Regions from separate parts of the Methylobacterium sp. HJ2 genome, predicted to be linked through region 1. Evidence: riboswitches for the same ligand, from Rfam matches in the RefSeq annotation. Region 1 holds a riboswitch; the other holds the start of a gene.
The links. Region 1 has a riboswitch for thiamine pyrophosphate ahead of thiO (glycine oxidase ThiO). Riboswitches for the same ligand answer to the same signal wherever they lie in the genome.
Positions count from the first base shown of each region.

Region 2: it holds a riboswitch for thiamine pyrophosphate, as region 1 does, so the genes downstream of both, thiC (phosphomethylpyrimidine synthase ThiC) here and thiO (glycine oxidase ThiO) in region 1, are expected to answer to the same signal.

Region 1 is NZ_JBWJYM010000011.1:84,227-92,096, forward strand. It holds gene ACS5RC_RS22865 (alpha-E domain-containing protein) at 1-208, shown strand, start outside; gene ACS5RC_RS22870 (transglutaminase family protein) at 236-1,063, shown strand; gene ACS5RC_RS22875 (proteasome-type protease) at 1,149-1,898, shown strand; gene ACS5RC_RS22880 (thiamine phosphate synthase) at 1,900-2,523, opposite strand; gene thiG (thiazole synthase) at 2,529-3,329, opposite strand; gene thiS (sulfur carrier protein ThiS) at 3,332-3,544, opposite strand; gene thiO (glycine oxidase ThiO) at 3,541-4,746, opposite strand; TPP riboswitch at 4,903-5,032, opposite strand; gene ACS5RC_RS22900 (retropepsin-like aspartic protease family protein) at 5,216-5,725, shown strand; gene ACS5RC_RS22905 (RNA methyltransferase) at 5,728-6,471, opposite strand; gene ACS5RC_RS22910 (EVE domain-containing protein) at 6,641-7,057, shown strand; gene ACS5RC_RS22915 (MSMEG_0569 family flavin-dependent oxidoreductase) at 7,097-7,870, opposite strand, start outside.
Region 2 is NZ_JBWJYM010000007.1:124,840-132,709, reverse strand. It holds gene ACS5RC_RS17720 (LpxL/LpxP family acyltransferase) at 1-277, shown strand, start outside; gene ACS5RC_RS17715 (HlyD family secretion protein) at 274-1,623, shown strand; gene ACS5RC_RS17710 (peptidase domain-containing ABC transporter) at 1,623-3,743, shown strand; gene ACS5RC_RS17705 (hypothetical protein) at 3,863-4,021, shown strand; gene ACS5RC_RS17700 (flagellar protein FlaG) at 4,024-4,416, opposite strand; gene thiC (phosphomethylpyrimidine synthase ThiC) at 4,625-6,514, opposite strand; TPP riboswitch at 6,587-6,697, opposite strand; gene ACS5RC_RS17690 (HNH endonuclease family protein) at 6,850-7,227, shown strand; gene ACS5RC_RS17685 (acyltransferase family protein) at 7,368-7,870, shown strand, end outside.

The DNA of each region.
Region 1 (7,870 bases):
CGCCATGCTGGTCGAGCATCTCGACCTCATCGCCGACGCCTACGGGCGGCGCGGCCCGAGCCAGCGGCTCGCCAGCAACATGCTGGCCAAGCTCGAGGGCGACGACATCGATCGCATCTTCGCCTCCGGCCTCCACGAGTTCGTCACCGCCTTCATCGGGGAGAACAACCGGGTCGGCGCCGCGATCGCCGAGCAGTATCTGGTCTGACGCGGCCGAACGGATAGAACACGTCCCATGCGAATCTGCGTCGTCCACGAGACCCACTACACCTACGAGCAGCCCGCGCGCGGGCTGATCCAGGTCCTGCGCATGACCCCGCGCGACCATGACGGGCAATATGTCCGGCGCTGGCGCATCGACACCTCGATCGACGGGCGGCTGACCGAGCGCGAGGACGGCTTCGGCAACGTCGTGCACTGGTTCACCCCGGACGAGCCGGCCGAGGCCCTCACCATCCGGGTCACCGGCGAGGTCGACACCCTGGAGACGCACGGCATCGTGCGCGGCGCCGTCGAGCGCCTGCCGGACGTGTTCTACCTGCGCGAGACCGATCTCTGCGTGCCGAGCCCGGAGATCCGGGCCTTCGCCGACGCGGTCGCGGGCGCGGGCGACCGGGCCGCCCTCCCGACGCTGCACCGGCTGCTCGCGGGCGTTCATCAGCGCCTCCGCTTCGCGCGGGGGCCGGCGAGCGCGGCGGTCACCGCCGCCAAGGCCTTCGAGGCGGAGGCCGGCGTCTGCCAGGACCTCGCCCACGTCTTCATCGCGGCCGCACGCCATCTCGAGATCCCGGCCCGCTACGTCTCGGGCTACCGGCAGCGCGAGGACGAGGCCGAGGACGGGGAGACGCCGCATGGCTGGGCCGAGGCCCTGGTGCCCGATCTCGGCTGGGTCGCCTTCGATCCGGCCCACGGCGCCGGGACGTCGGAGGCCTATATCCGCGTCGCCTGCGGGCTCGATTACCTGGGCGCCGCGCCGATCCGCGGCAGCCGGACCGGCGGCGGCACGGAAACGCTGGACGTGACGCTCAAGGTGGCGCAAGCCCAATCCGCCAAGCAATCCTGATCCCGGACCGGCCTGACATCAGGTCATCCGGGCCCATCCCGTCCCAGACACCCGCCAACGGCAGGCGGGCGAGAGCCGAGTTCCCATGACCTACTGCGTCGGCGTCCTCGTCGAGGACGGGCTCGTGATGGTGGCCGATACCCGCACCAATGCGGGCCTCGACGACATCTCGACCTACCGCAAGCTGCACCATTTCAGCGTGCCGGGCGAGCGCGTGATGATGCTTGCCTCGGCGGGCAACCTCTCGGTGACCCAATCGGTGCTGAGCCTGCTCTCGGAGGGCGTACCGGGCGAGGACGGCGAGCCGGCGATGCGCCTCGTCGAGACCGGGACGATGTTCCAGGCGGCGCAGCTCGTCGGCCGGGCGATCCGCCGGGTGCGCGCCATCGAGAAGGCGGGCTTCGAGGCGGCCAACCTCCGCTTCTCGATCTCGCTGCTGTTCGGCGGCCAGATCGGCACCGAGCCGATGCGGCTGTACCTGATCTACTCGGCCGGCAATTTCATCGAGTGCAGCACCGACGCGCCCTTCCTGCAGATCGGCGAGCACAAATACGGCAAGCCGATCCTCGACCGCGCGGTGAAGTTCGAGACCGACCTCTACGACGCCCTGAAGGTCAGCCTCGTCTCGATGGATTCGACCATGCGCTCGAATCTCGGCGTCGGCCTGCCGATCGACATCGCGCTCGCCCGCCGCGGCGCCCTCGACCTCGAGGTGAACCACCGGATCGAGGCGGGCGAGGGCTATTTCCACGACCTGCGCGAGCGCTGGTCGGCGGCGCTCCGGGCCGCGCACCGGGCGATCCCCCGGCCGCCCTACGGACCGGCGGCGCCGTAGCTCAGGCGCCCCACGCTGCGAGGCAGAGGCGGATCGCAGCGGCCGGATCCTGCGCCCGCATCGGCAGCCCCATGATCGCGGCGCCCGCGGCCCCCATGGCGCGGCAGGCGGCGAGTTCGGCGGGGCCGATCCCGCCGAGGGCGAGGACGGGCAGACCGTGGCGGGCCGCGCGCGCCAGCGCCTCCGGCCCGAGGGCGGGGCCGTAGCCCGGCTTGCTCGCGCTCGGACAGATCGGGCTCAAGGTCGCGTAATCGGCCCCGGCCCGGGCCGCCGCCGCGACCTCCGCCTCCGTATGGGCCGAGACCCCGACCAATCCGTCGCGCGTACGCGCCGCCGCGATCGCCTCGGGCCCGCTGCCGCCCCCGAGATGCACCCCGTCCGCACCGAGCGCGGCGGCGAGATCCGGGTTCCCGCCGACCACCATCCGGCCGCCCGCGTCGCGGATCAGCCGCAGCAGCGCGCTGCCGAGGCACAGGCGCTCGTCCGGTGCGAGGTCCCGGTCGCGGAACCAGAACCAGCGGGCGCCGCCGTCGAGACAGGCCGCGACGGTCTCGGCGAGGGGGCGGGTCGAGCCGTGCCGGTCGGTGACGACGAGGAGCGGCGCCGGCAGGTCACAAGCCGGCACGCCCGTCAGGAGCCCACGAGGCCGAGTTGCGGACTCGACGGCTCGGCCCGGCCGCGCCGGGGGATGCGCCCGGCCCGGTAGGCGTCGCGGCCCGCCTCGACGGCGCGGCGCATGGCGCGGGCCATCCGCACCGGATCGTCGGCCTTGGCCACAGCGGTGTTGATGAGGCAGGCGTCGGCGCCGAGCTCCATCGCGATCACCGCGTCGGAGGCCGTGCCGATGCCCGCATCGACGATCACCGGGACGCCGGCCCGGCGGCAGATCAGTTCGAGGTTGGCCGGGTTGGCCACCCCCATTCCGGAGCCGATCAGCGAGCCCATCGGCATCACCGCGGCGCAGCCGAGATCCTCCAGGCGGCGGCAGACGATGGGGTCGTCGTTGCAATAGGGCAGCACCGTGAAGCCGTCGTCCACGAGGTGGCGGCAGGCCTCGATCAGCTCGGCGACGTCCGGGTAGAGCGTCTCGCGGTCGCCGATCACCTCGACCTTGATCCAGTCGGTGCCGAGCGCCTCGCGGGCGAGCTCGGCCGTCATGATCGCGTCGCGCGCGGTCTCGCAGCCCGCGGTGTTGGGCAGGAAGCGGTGCCCTTTCAGGATCCGCACCGTGTCCGAGCCGTGGCCCTGGAGCGAGACGCGACGGATCGAGGCGGTGACCACCTCGGCCCCGCTCGCCTCCACCGCGTCGCGCATGACGGTCTGGCTCGGATAGCCCGCGGTGCCGATGAACAGGCGCGAGGCCAGCGGCACGCCCGCGATGACCAGCGCGTCCTCGCTGTCCCCGCGCGGCGGGGTGACGGTCTCGTTCATGCTCAGCCTCCCTGCATGGCGCGGACGATCTCGACGCGGTCGCCCTCGCGCACCGGCGTCTCCGCCCAGTCCCTGCGGCGCACCACGCGCCCGTTCAGCGCGATGGCGATGCCCTCCGGGCTCTCGATCCCGGTCTCCTCGGCCTCCGCCCGGAACAGGGCCTCGACGGTGTCGGCCTCGAGGCTGCGGGGCGTGCCGTTGATCAGACAATTCATGCGGAGGCCCTCGCGGCGTCCGGCCGGCGGAACCGCCCCAGGGTGAAGGGGCGGGCGATCTCGGGCAGCGCGCCGGTCGTGAGCAGCGCCGCGACCGCGTCGGCGGTCACGGGCGCGAGCAGGTAGCCGTTGCGGTGGTGCCCGGTCGCCGCCACGAGGCCGGGGGCCAGGGTGTCGATGATCGGAGCGTCGTCGTCCGAGGTCGGGCGGTAGCCGCTCCAGACGGCCTCGACCTCCATCTCCTCGATGCCGGGCAGCACCCGGCGCGCGCCCTCGAGGAGGGCGTAGAGCCCGCCCGCGGTGACGCCGGGCCGGAAGCCGCAATCCTCCACGGTGGCGCCGACGATGAGGTGCCCGTCGCCCTTGGGCGCCATGTGGACCTGCTCGGTCCAGACCATGTGGCCGAGCGTCCCGGTCCGGCGCGTGGTGCGCAGGGCGAGGGATTGCCCCTTCAGCGGCCGCACCGGCAGGGCGAGGTGTTCGGGCAGCAGGCCGCTCTCGCCGCTCCACGCCCCGCTCGCCAGCACCACCGTGCCGGCCGCGAGCGTGCCGCGCGCGGTGTGCAGGCCGGCGACGCGGCCGGCGGTCCAGTCGAGTCCGGTCGCGGCGCAATCCTCCACCACGACGACGCCGGCCGCGCGGCAGGCGAGCGTCAGCGCCGCCATCACCCGGCGCGGGTCGACCTGATGGTCGAGGGGGCAGAGCACGCCCGCGGTGACGGAGGGGCGCAGGGTCGGCTCCCGCCGCCGCACCTCGGTGCCGGCCAGCCACTCGGCGGCGACGCCCGAGCGGCGCTGCAGATCGTAACGGAAGCGCAGGCGCTCGACCTCGTCGCGCCCGATGGCGAGCACCAGGGTGCCCTCGGTGCGGTAGTCGATGGCGATCCCGGAGGCGGCCTGCAGCGCGTCGCGGAACCCGGGCCAGCGGGCGAGGGAGTCGAGGGCGAGGGGCAGGAGCAGGTCCGAGCCCGGCTCGTGCTCGGCGGCGGGCGCCAGCATGCCGGTCGCCGCGAGGCTCGCCCCGGCGCCGATGCGCGCGCGCTCGACCACGACGACGCTGCGGCCAGCCTGCGCGAGGCGCCACGCGCTCGCGAGGCCGATCAGCCCGCCGCCGACGATCGCCACGTCGGCGCGGATCGGGAGATCCGTGCGGATCGGCAGATCCGTGCGGATCGGGAAATCCGTGCGGATCGAGGGATCCAGACGGATCCCCGGATCCGTGCCGGCGGCGTGTTCGTTCGGCGCCGGATCGCGCCGCTGTCCGATGGGTGAGGCGGGCCAGTCTGCCACGCACGATCTCCGCGTCTGCCCGCAGGGATCGGTGGCCTTCGCCTCGCTGCCGAAGCGTGTGGGTTCGTCGAGGAACCCGCGGTCCAATCCCTACGCCGGTATGAGCCGGATCAGGTTCGAAGGATTTCCGCGCCGCAGGCCCTCGTCGGGCGTGCCAGCGGTGTCTCAGCCCCTTGCCGGGGATCTCCCTGGAACAGGGGGAGATTTGGACCCGGATCGGCGTCGGGTCAATCCCCGGTGGATGAGGGAGGTCGCGGTCACCGGGCGTACACCGTGTCGGGCGAAAGCCCGGGCGCGGGGCGCGGGCGAAGCGGCCGGCGCAAGCCTTCGTTCACGCCGGCACGCGCCTGATTGCCGGCGTGGGGGCCGGCCGGAGGGCGCCGTGCGGACGATTGTGACGGTCGGCGTGATAGCGGTCGCCGCGGTGGGGGCGGTCCATCGCCTGCGCGACAGGGTCGCGGCGCCGCGCGCGCTCGCCGCCCCGGCGGTTCCCGCGCCCGCCGTCCCGGCGCCCGTCGGCCCGGTGGCGATCGCGCTCCAGGCGGACCGCGGCGGCCATTTCACGGCGCAGGCGGTGGTCGACGGCCGCTCCGTGCAGATGATGGTGGATACCGGCGCGACGCTCTGCGCCTTCGCCGAGGAGGATGCCGCGCGGATCGGGCTCCGGGTCGGCCCCGGCGATTTCACTCAGCGGATCATGACGGCGAACGGGCCGGCGCGCGTCGCGCCCGTGCGGATCGGCCTGCTCCGGATCGGCCCCGTCGCGGTGCGCGACGTCGAGGCGGTGGTGGTGCCCCGCGGGCTCCTCGGGGTGAACCTGCTCGGCATGTCCTTCCTGAAGCGGGTGCGCGACTTCAGCATCGCGGGCGGCAGCCTGACGCTCCGGGGCTGAGCCTATCCCTCTCGGCGGCGCGCCAGGGCGCGCAGGGTGCCCCGCAGGGTGCGGACGTCCTGCTCGGTCATCGCCATGCGGTGGAGCATGTCGCGCATGTTGCGCGCGATGATCTCGCGTTTCTCGGGCGGGTAGAACCCGGCCGCGCCGAGGGCCTCCTCCAGGCCGCCGAACAGGGAGAGCAGGGCCTCGCGGGTGGCGGGCGGCGACAGCATCTCGCCCGAGAAGGGCAGCCGGGCCCGGCCGCTCGCCCGGCGCCATTCGTAGGCCATCAGCAGCACGCCCTGTGCGAGGTTGAGCGACGGAAAGTCCGGCGAGACCGGGAAGGTGACGATGGCGTCGGCGTAGGAGACCTCGTCGTTGGTGAGCCCGACACGCTCGCGCCCGAACAGGATGCCGACGCGCTGCCCCGCGCGGGCCGCGACGTCCGCCATGGCCGCGTCCGGCCCCAGCACGCGCTTCATCTGGCCGCGCTCGCGCGCGGTGGTGGCCAGGACGTGGTTCAGGTCGGCGATCGCCGCGGGCACGCTGTCGTAGATCCGGGCGGCGTCGAGGACGTGGGTGGCGCCCGAGGCCGCCTCGCGCACGCCCTTCTTGGGCCAGCCGTTCTTCGGGTTGACGAGGCGCAGCTCCGACAGGCCGAAATTCGCCATGGCGCGGGCCGTCATGCCGATGTTCTCGGCCAGTTGCGGCTCGACGAGGATGATGGCCGGGGCGATTCCCGGCGGGATCTCAAGGGTGGTCATGGGGGCTTCGCGTCGGAACTCGCGCCTCCCTAGCTCCCAAAGCCGCCCGGGCGAAAGCCTTCCGCGGTGCACGGCCCGCCGGAAGGGGCTGCGCGGGTGCCGCCGCACGCTTACAGAGGCGCGTGCAGAGACGCGGACCGGGCGCAGGGCCGGGTGCGGGAAGGCGATCATGGCGCATTGGCTGTTCAAGTCCGAGCCCTCGACCTGGTCCTGGGACCAGCAGGTCGCCGCGGGCGAAGAGGGCACGCACTGGAACGGCGTGCGCAACCACCTCGCCAAGAAGCACCTGATGGCGATGCAGGTCGGTGAGGAGGGGCTGTTCTACCACTCGAACGAGGGCAAGGCGGTGGTCGGGATCGTGGCGGTGATCCGGCCCTATTATCCCGACCCCACCGACGAGACCGGCCGCTTCGGCATGGTCGACGTCCGGGCCGTCGCGGCGCTGCCCAAGCCCGTGACCCTGGACGCGATCAAGGCCGAGCCTGCGCTCGCCGGGATGGTGCTCGTCACCAATTCCCGCCTCTCGGTGCAGCCGGTGAGCGCGGCCGAATGGGCGCGGATCCGGGCGATGGGCGGCCTCGCCTGAGAGCGGGGTCGCGCCGCGACCCGGACGGACGCGGCCGGCTCAGCCCGCCAGCGTCAGCAGCGGCCGGCCCGCGACGGGGCTGCCCGCCGGGCCGCCGCGGGCGGCGAGCTGCTCGGCGATGGCCTGGGCGATATGGTCGGCATCCCGCCCGACCGCGCCGAACCGGCCCGAGCCCCAGCTGTGCAGCCAGGGCAGTCCGACGAAGTAGACGCCGCGCTCCAGGGTGATCCCGCGGCGATGCCGCGGCCGGCCCGCGCCGTCGAAGACGGAGGCGTCGAGCCAGCGGAAATCCGGCGTGAAGCCGATGCACCAGAGGATCGTGGCGATGCCCGATCCCGCGAGGTCGAGGCGCGTCACGGGCTCGCCCGGCTCCCAGACGGGGCGGTAGGGCTCCTGGGCCGGGGCGTCGATTCCGGCCTCGGCGATGTGGCGGTCGATCGCGGCGTTGATGCCGTTGTAGGTCCGGTCGGCCTGATCCAGGGAGCGCGCGAGGGAATCGCGGAAGCGGAGCTGCCCGGCGGTGTAATCCTCCAGCACGCCGTAGAGGTGCATGCCCTCCCGGGCGAAGCGGCGCAGGTCGATGTCGCGCCCGCCGTCGCGGCCCGTCACGTAGTGGTTGGTGTTGTCGCGGACGCCGTCGCGCAGGGGATGCTCGTCGACGCTCATGGCGTAGTAGCCCATGTCGGCGAGCCAGGCGACGACGTCGCGGCCGCGGTAGAACCGGGCGCAGCGCGGCGCGTCGCCCACCGCCAGATGGACCTCGCGGCCGGCGAGGTGGAGATCCTCGGCGATCTGCGCGCCCGACTGGCCCGA
Region 2 (7,870 bases), on a different contig from region 1:
CCCGGTCCGGCTCGCCATGGGGATCGACAGCCTCGCCCGGCTCACCGAGGCCACCGTCGTGCCGCTCGCCATCACCTCCGGCGTAGGCGGCGACACGATCCGGGTCGGCCGGCCCTTCGAGGTCGCCGAGAGCGGCCCGGAGACCCGGCGCCGGGTCACCGACCTCGTCTGCCGCCACATCGAGCAATCGGTGCTCGCCGCGCCGGCGCAGTGGTTCATGTGGCCGCGCCTCGACGAATTCCTGACCGTCCGGCCCGGGGGAGGGCATCCCGCATGAGCTCGAGCGCCGCCCCGACCGAGGCCCGCCACGACGCCCCGGAGCCGGATCCCGCCCCGGGCGAGGCCGCCGACGCCGCGGCCGATCCCGGCGACGCGTCCCAAGCGACCCGGATCGCGGCGCCACGCATCCTCCAGACCATCGATCTGCGCCAGGACCGGACCTCGGCCTTCGCCACCCTGCTCGTCGCCGCGGTGGTCGTCGCGGTCGCGGGCGGCCTCTGGTTCGGGCATTTCGCGCAGACCGAGAGCGTGCGCGGCACGGTGGCGGCGACCGGCGGATTCGCCAGGCTCGACGCTCCGCGGGCGGGCGTGGTCAGCCGCATCTTCGTCAAGCAGGGCGACGCCGTCCAGGCGGGCCAAGCGATCTACGCCCTGCGGATGGGCACCGCCACGGTCGGGGGCGAATCGGCCGTCGACGCCGAGATCCGCAACCTGCAGCTGACCCGCAAGGGCCTCGTCGAGGAGGTCGAGCGCGCCAAGGCCTTCATTGCCCGCGCCCGGACCCAGCAGGAGAAGATCACCGCCGACCAGGAGGTCTTCTACGCGGGCCTCGCCGAGCAGGCCAAGCGCCAGATGGCGGCCGTGGAGAAGACCCGCGCCGTGGTGCGGCGGATCTCGGCCTACGTGCAGAGCGGCTACGCCACCCGCGACCTGCTCGAATCCCACGAGCGGACGAGCTTCGAGTACGAGCGCCAGCTCTCGGAGCTGCGCCTCAAGCGCCTGGAATATCAGCGCCAGGACGCGGAGCGGCGGCGGGAATTCGACCTCCTGGTCGCCACCAAGCTCTCCCAGCAGGCGACCGCGCAGAACCAGATCGAGGCGACCGACAGCCGCCTCGCCATGCTGAAGACGGAAGCGGCGATCGACGTCCAGGCCCAGAATCCCGGCACCGTGCTGGCGCTCGCCGCCCAGGTCGGCGATTCGGTGAAGGCCGGGCAGTTCGTGGCCGCGACCGGCGACCCGAACGCCGCGCCGCTCATCGTCATCGACGCGCCGGCCCGCGCGGTGGGCCTCGCCAAGGTCGGGCAGCGGGTCATCATCAAGTACGACGCGTTCCCGTTCAAGACCTTCGGCATCCAGCACGGAACGATCACCTACATCTCGGCGGCGGCCGTGCGCGCGCCCGCGGGCGACGACAAGCCCGATCTCGGGCTCGATCCGCGACCCGTGGATCGCCAATCCGCCTACCGCATCGAGATCCGCCCGGATCGCAGCGACGTCGAGGCCTACGGCGAGCGCATCCCGATCAAGATCGGCTCGACCCTGTCGGCCGACATCGTGATCGAGCGGCGCCGCTTCCTGGACTGGGTGCTCGATCCGATCCGTGCGCTGAGGGGACGCTGATGTTCGGGGCCGGTCCGCGGCGCAGGCGCAAGATCCGCTCGGTCGTGCAGAGCGAGACCATGGAATGCGGTCTCGCCTGCCTGGCGATGGTCGCCAACGCGCACCGGCACGACATCGACCTGCCCTATCTGCGCGCGCTGTTCCCGCCCTCGCAGCGCGGGATGACCTTCGCCGACATCGTCGAGGTGGCCGAGCAGGTCGGACTCGACGCGCAGGGGCTGGCGATCGCCAATGTCGGCGAATTGCATACGATTACCTGCCCGGCCATCCTGCACTGGAACGGCAACCACTTCGTCGTGCTCGAGACGGTGGTGCGCGGCGTCTTCCACATCCACGATCCGGCCTTCGGCCCGCGTGCCTACGCGCAGGAGGACGTGGAGCGGCATTTCAGCGGCGTCGCCCTCGAATTCGAGCGCCGCGTCGATTTCCAGGCGATCCGGACGGCGCGCAAATCCCTGTTCTGGGCGGTGTTCCGCTCGTGCCGGGGCATCGAGGGCACGCTGGCGCGGATCACCGTCCTGTCGCTCGGCGCGACCCTGTTCGCCCTCGGCACGCCGATCTTCCTGCAGACCGCGATCGACACGGTGATCCCGCAATACGACCTCGACCTGCTGACGGTCGTGGTCGTCGGGCTCGCCCTGTTCAGCGCCTTCGAGGCGGTGTCGCGCTGGCTGCGCGACGTGATCGCGCTGCGCGCCGCGACCATGTTCGAGATCCATTTCACCCGCAACATCGTCAGCCACGCCTTCCGGCTGCCGATCGGCTTCTTCGAGGCCCGCCATCCGGGCGACTTCGTCACGCGGCTGAGTTCGGTCGACCAGATCAAGACCTTCCTGGTCAACGGCTTCATCTCGTCGATCGCGGACGGGGCCATGTCCGTCGTCCTCGTCGGGATGATGTACTACTACTCGCCCACCATGGCCGCCGCCTCGCTGGCGACGCTGGTGGCGGCGATCCTCGTCCGCTTCGCCACCTATCCGGGCATCGCGCGCAGCACCGCCCTGTCCCTGGAGGCGCGCTCCGAGGAGCAGGCCCGCCTGCTCGACGGGCTGGCGCAGATCTCCGCGCTGAAGGTCAGCAACACCACGAGCTTCTTCTCTCTCAAGTGGCTCGAGACATTCACACGCTTCGCCAACTACGGCTACCGGTCTAAGAAGCTTTCCATCGACGCGGACCTGTTCCTGCACTTAATCTTCATGCTCGGCACGGTGACGACGCTCTACATGGGCGTCACCGACGTGATGAAGAGCACGCTCTCCGTCGGCGTGCTCTACGCCTTCTTCGCCCTGCGCGGTTCGTTCTTCAACAGCATGAACACGCTCATCATGAGCCTGCTGCAGCTCTCGGTGATGCGGGTGCATTTCGGCCGCCTCGACGACGTGCTCGACGAGGATCCCGAGCCGCAGAGCGCGGGCGTCGGCATCGAGCGGGTGATCCGCCGGACGGTCGCCCTCGAGGACGTGGCGATCCGGTTCGACCGGTCGGCGCGCCCTCTCGTGGAGCATGTCCGCCTCACCATCCGGGTCGACCGCGCCGAGACGATCGCGATCGTGGGGCCGTCGGGCTGCGGCAAGTCCTCGCTGCTCAAGATCCTGGCGAGCCTGAACGGGCGCGCGGCGGGCGCCATGCTCGTCGACGGCCGCCCGATCGAGGAATTCGGCATCCACGAGTACCGCGCCAATATCGGCTGCGTCTTCGCGGACGACCGGGTGCTCGCGGGCACGGTGCTCGACAACCTGTCCCTGTTCTCGCCCGACATCACGCAGAGGCAGATCGAATCGGCGCTCGTGACGGTCGGCCTGCTCGACGCGATCCGGGACCTGCCTCAGGGCTTCGCGACCCAGCTCTCGGACGAGAGCCCGCTGCTCTCCACCGGCCAGCGCCGCCGGCTGCTGCTCGCCCGCGCGCTCTGCCGCAAGCCCCGACTGCTGCTTCTGGACGAGATCACCGCCAATCTCGATCCCGCCTCCGAGCAGGCGCTGATCCGCGCGCTCATGGAGATCCCGGTCGCCAAGGTCTTCGTCACCCACAGCGCGCACCTGCTGCCCTTCGCGGACCGGGTGCTGGAGGTGAATCACGGCGCGCTGGTCGACGTCACGGCGACCCGGCGCGCCGCCTGACGCGCCCTCGGGCGCGCCTCGGGTCGGCACGGGTGCGGGAATCCCACACCGGGCCGCGAACGTGACACACGGTTAACACCTTCCTGGCTAGGATCGCCCCGTCAGACCCGGAGCCGTCCATGACCATGCTGCTCGTCGCGCTGCTCGCCCCGCTCCTCGCCGCCATCTTCCTCGCCAAGGGACGTCCCGGCCCGGCCCTCGGCTGCCTCTGCCTGATGGGCCTCGGCGTGATGATCGCCTGCGCGAGCGTCGTCGGCCTCGTCCGCCAGCGCGCCTGATCTCACGCGCTGAGGTCGAGGGCGACCGCCGTCTCCTTGCCGCGGCCGGCTTCCGTCTTGCGGGTCGCCTCCACCTCCGCGTAGGCCCGCGCCTTCAGGACGGTGGCGGTCGGCAATTGCACGACGATGTCGCCCGAGGTCGGATCGATCACCTGATAGACGAGATCCTTGGTGCTCGCGTCGCGCACGAATTGCGTCCGGTAATCGGACTCGTTCGGGACCGCGGGGGAGGGAGCGTCCGCCGGCGCGCGGATGTCGAGCGTCACCGCGGGCTCGAGCGGCGTCGGGCTCCGCTCCGTCGGCGCGATCGGGGCAGGCGGTGCCGCGGGCTGGACCGGGGGGACGACGGGAAGTGCCGGCCTCTCGGCGGCTTGCACGCTGCCGATCTCGTTCATGTGTTGGGCCTCCGGATGGGAACCACGATCCCATCAGGCGCCGCAGCGGTAACCCGTCCGTTAACGGCGCACTCACGATCCGAGAAGGCCTCAACACCGGGTTAACGCAGCGCTGAAAATCCCGGCGATGTGGGCCGCCCGAAACGCGACGGGGGCGGGATTCCGACCGGACCCCGCCCCCGTGCCGTTCGGATCGGCGTGTCGGCGCCTACTCGGCGGCGTCGACGTAGAGCTTGCCGCCCTCCGCCAGGAACTCCTCGGACTTCGCCTTCATGCCGGCCTCGCGCTCGGCCGTGGACATGACGGGCGCGGTGTGGATGACCTCGCCCGCCGCCTCCATCGCCAGCACCTCGGCGCGCAGGTCCTGCGTGATCTTCATCGAGCAGAATTTCGGTCCGCACATCGAGCAGAAATGCGCGACCTTGTGGGCGTCCTTCGGCAGGGTCTCGTCGTGGTAGGCGCGCGCCGTGTCGGGGTCGAGGCTCAGGTTGAACTGGTCCTCCCAGCGGAAGTCGAAGCGCGCGCGGGACAGCGCGTCGTCGCGCAGCTGCGCGGCCGGGTGGCCCTTGGCGAGGTCGGCGGCGTGGGCGGCGATCTTGTAGGTGATCACGCCGGTCTTCACGTCGTCGCGGTTGGGGAGCCCGAGATGCTCCTTCGGGGTGACGTAGCAGAGCATGGCGGTGCCGAACCAGCCGATCATGGCGGCGCCGATGCCCGAGGTGATGTGGTCGTAGCCGGGCGCGATGTCGGTGGTCAGCGGGCCGAGTGTGTAGAACGGCGCCTCGCCGCACTCGCGCAGCTGCTTCTCCATGTTGACCTTGATCTTGTGCATCGGCACGTGGCCGGGGCCCTCGATCATCACCTGGCAGCCCTTGTCCCAGGCGACCTTGGTGAGCTCGCCCAGCGTCTCCAGCTCGGCGAATTGCGCGGCGTCGTTGGCATCGGCGATCGAGCCGGGCCGCAGGCCGTCGCCCAGCGAGAACGAGACGTCGTAGGCGCGGCAGATGTCGCAGATCTCGTCGAAGCGCTCGTAGAGGAACGACTCGCGGTGCCCGGCGAGGCACCAGCGCGCCATGATCGAGCCGCCGCGCGAGACGATGCCGGTGACGCGCCGCGCGGTGAGCGGCACGTGGGCGAGGCGCACGCCCGCATGGATGGTGAAGTAGTCGATGCCCTGCTCGGCCTGCTCGATGAGGGTGTCCTTGAAGACCTCCCAGTCGAGCTTGAGCGGATCGCCGCCGACCTTCTCCAGCGCCTGGTAGATCGGCACCGTGCCGATCGGGACCGGCGAGTTGCGGATGATCCACGAGCGGATGTTGTGTATGTTGCGGCCGGTGGAGAGGTCCATCACCGTGTCGGCGCCCCAGCGGATCGACCAGACCAGCTTCTCGACCTCTTCCGCCGCCGAGGAGGTCACCGCCGAGTTGCCGATATTGGCGTTGATCTTGACCAGGAAGTTCCGGCCGATCGCCATCGGCTCCAATTCGGTGTGGTTGATGTTGGCCGGGATGATGGCCCGGCCGCGGGCCACCTCGTCGCGCACGAATTCCGGGGTGATGAAGGCCGGCACCGCGGCGCCGTAGCTCTCGCCGTCGGCGAGCGCGGCCTCGGCCCGCTCCAGCATCTGCTCGCGGCAGAGGTTCTCGCGGTGGGCGACGTAGATCATCTCCTCGGTGACGATCCCCGCGCGGGCGAATTCGTACTGCGTCACCATCTGGCCGGGAGCGGCCTTGCGGATCAGGCGCTCGGCGGGGCAGGGGGCGACGAGCTTGTCGGCGGCCGCGAAGCCGTTGTCCTCGGGCTTGACCGCGCGGGGCTCGACCGTGGCGTAGCCGCGGGACGCGATCCAGGGCTCGCGCACGGCGTTGAGGCCCTTGGCGAGGTCGATGCGGGCGTCCGTCTCGGTATAGGGGCCCGACGGATCGTAGACCCGCACCGGGGCCTCCTTGGGATCCGTCAGCACGATCTCGCGGAACGGCACCCGGATGTCGGCCCGACCGGGGACCTCGGCGTAGAGCTTGTGCGAGCCGTTGATCGGCCCGGTGGTGACGCTCTCTGGGCTACCCTTGACGTCTTTGGTCAGGACGGGTGCGTTCATCGTGGATCTCTCCCTGTGGCGGAGCGATCCGAACCCCTGACGAAAGGCCGATGAGAGCCGGCCCCATATCCCGAGGCCGCAGGTTCCCGTCCCTCCGCCGGTATGAGCCGGATCAGGTTCAAGGGTCAGGACCTGCAGGCCCAATCTCAGCCCCCTCGTGACGGGGCTCCCCTCGGAACGGCCAGAGCCTCGACACTTTGGGCCGCCTTGTCAATCGCGCCCGCATCCGCGCCCGAGACGGAAGGCGCGCCCCGTGTCGGCATGTCGCCGCGCCGCGCGGTCCTCGCGGGCGGGGCGCAGACCTATATCCGGCGGCGACCACGGGAGGGATCCGGTTGGGACGGCGGGACCGCATCTGGCGCGACGACGACCCCGAGACGCACGGGCCGCGGGCAGCGGCGCCCGTGATCTGTCCGCTCTGCGCGCGCCCGATCCCGCCCCGCGCCCGCTCCAGCCTGCATCACCTGACGCCCAAGCTGAAGGGCGGCACCCATCGCGGCACCGTGCGGCTGCACCAGATCTGCCACTCGGCGATCCACGCCCGCTACAGCGAGGCCGAGATCGCCCGCCGCCTCGCCGACGTCGAGGCCCTGCGCGCCGACCCGGAGATCGCGCGCTTCCTCGCCTGGGTGCGGACGAAGCCCGACGATTTCCACGCGGCCACCCGGATGACCCGCGACCGGCGCGGAGCGCGGCGCGACCGGTTCTCGTGAGCCCGCCGCCCTCGGCCCGCACGGGGCCGCGGGACGGCGTTTACCGCGCGTTCGCCATGCCGCGCGGAAGCCCGAGCCGCCGGGGCCTCCTTTAACGGGATGCGCCGAGATTCCCGCCCTGCATGAGGGAGCGGACGGTCATGGCGGGCGGAACGGCGGCGACACCGGAGGCGGATCTGCGGCTCGCCTGGGTCGATGTCGCCAAGGGCATCTGCATCCTTCTCGTGGTCATGATGCACGCCACCCTCGGCACCGGCGAGGCGATGGGCGGCGAGGGCTTCCTCCACACCGTGGTGGCCTTCGCCAAGCCCTTCCGCATCCCGGACTTCTTCCTGCTCTCGGGCCTGTTCGTCGGCCGGGTGATCGACCGCGACTGGCGCCTCTTCGCCGACCGGCGCGTGGTGCACTTCGCCTATTTCTACGGGCTCTGGGTGCTGATCCAGTCGCTCGCCAAGTACGGTGCCATCGTGGGCGACGGCGGGGCGCCGGCCTTCCTCGCCCATCTCGCCGGCACCCTGGTCGAGCCCTACTCGACCCTGTGGTTCATCTACCTGCTCGCCGTGTTCTCCGTGGTCACGAAGCTGCTGCGGCGCCTCCCGGCCCCGCTCCTCCTCGGCGGCGCCGCGCTCCTGCAGACGCTGCC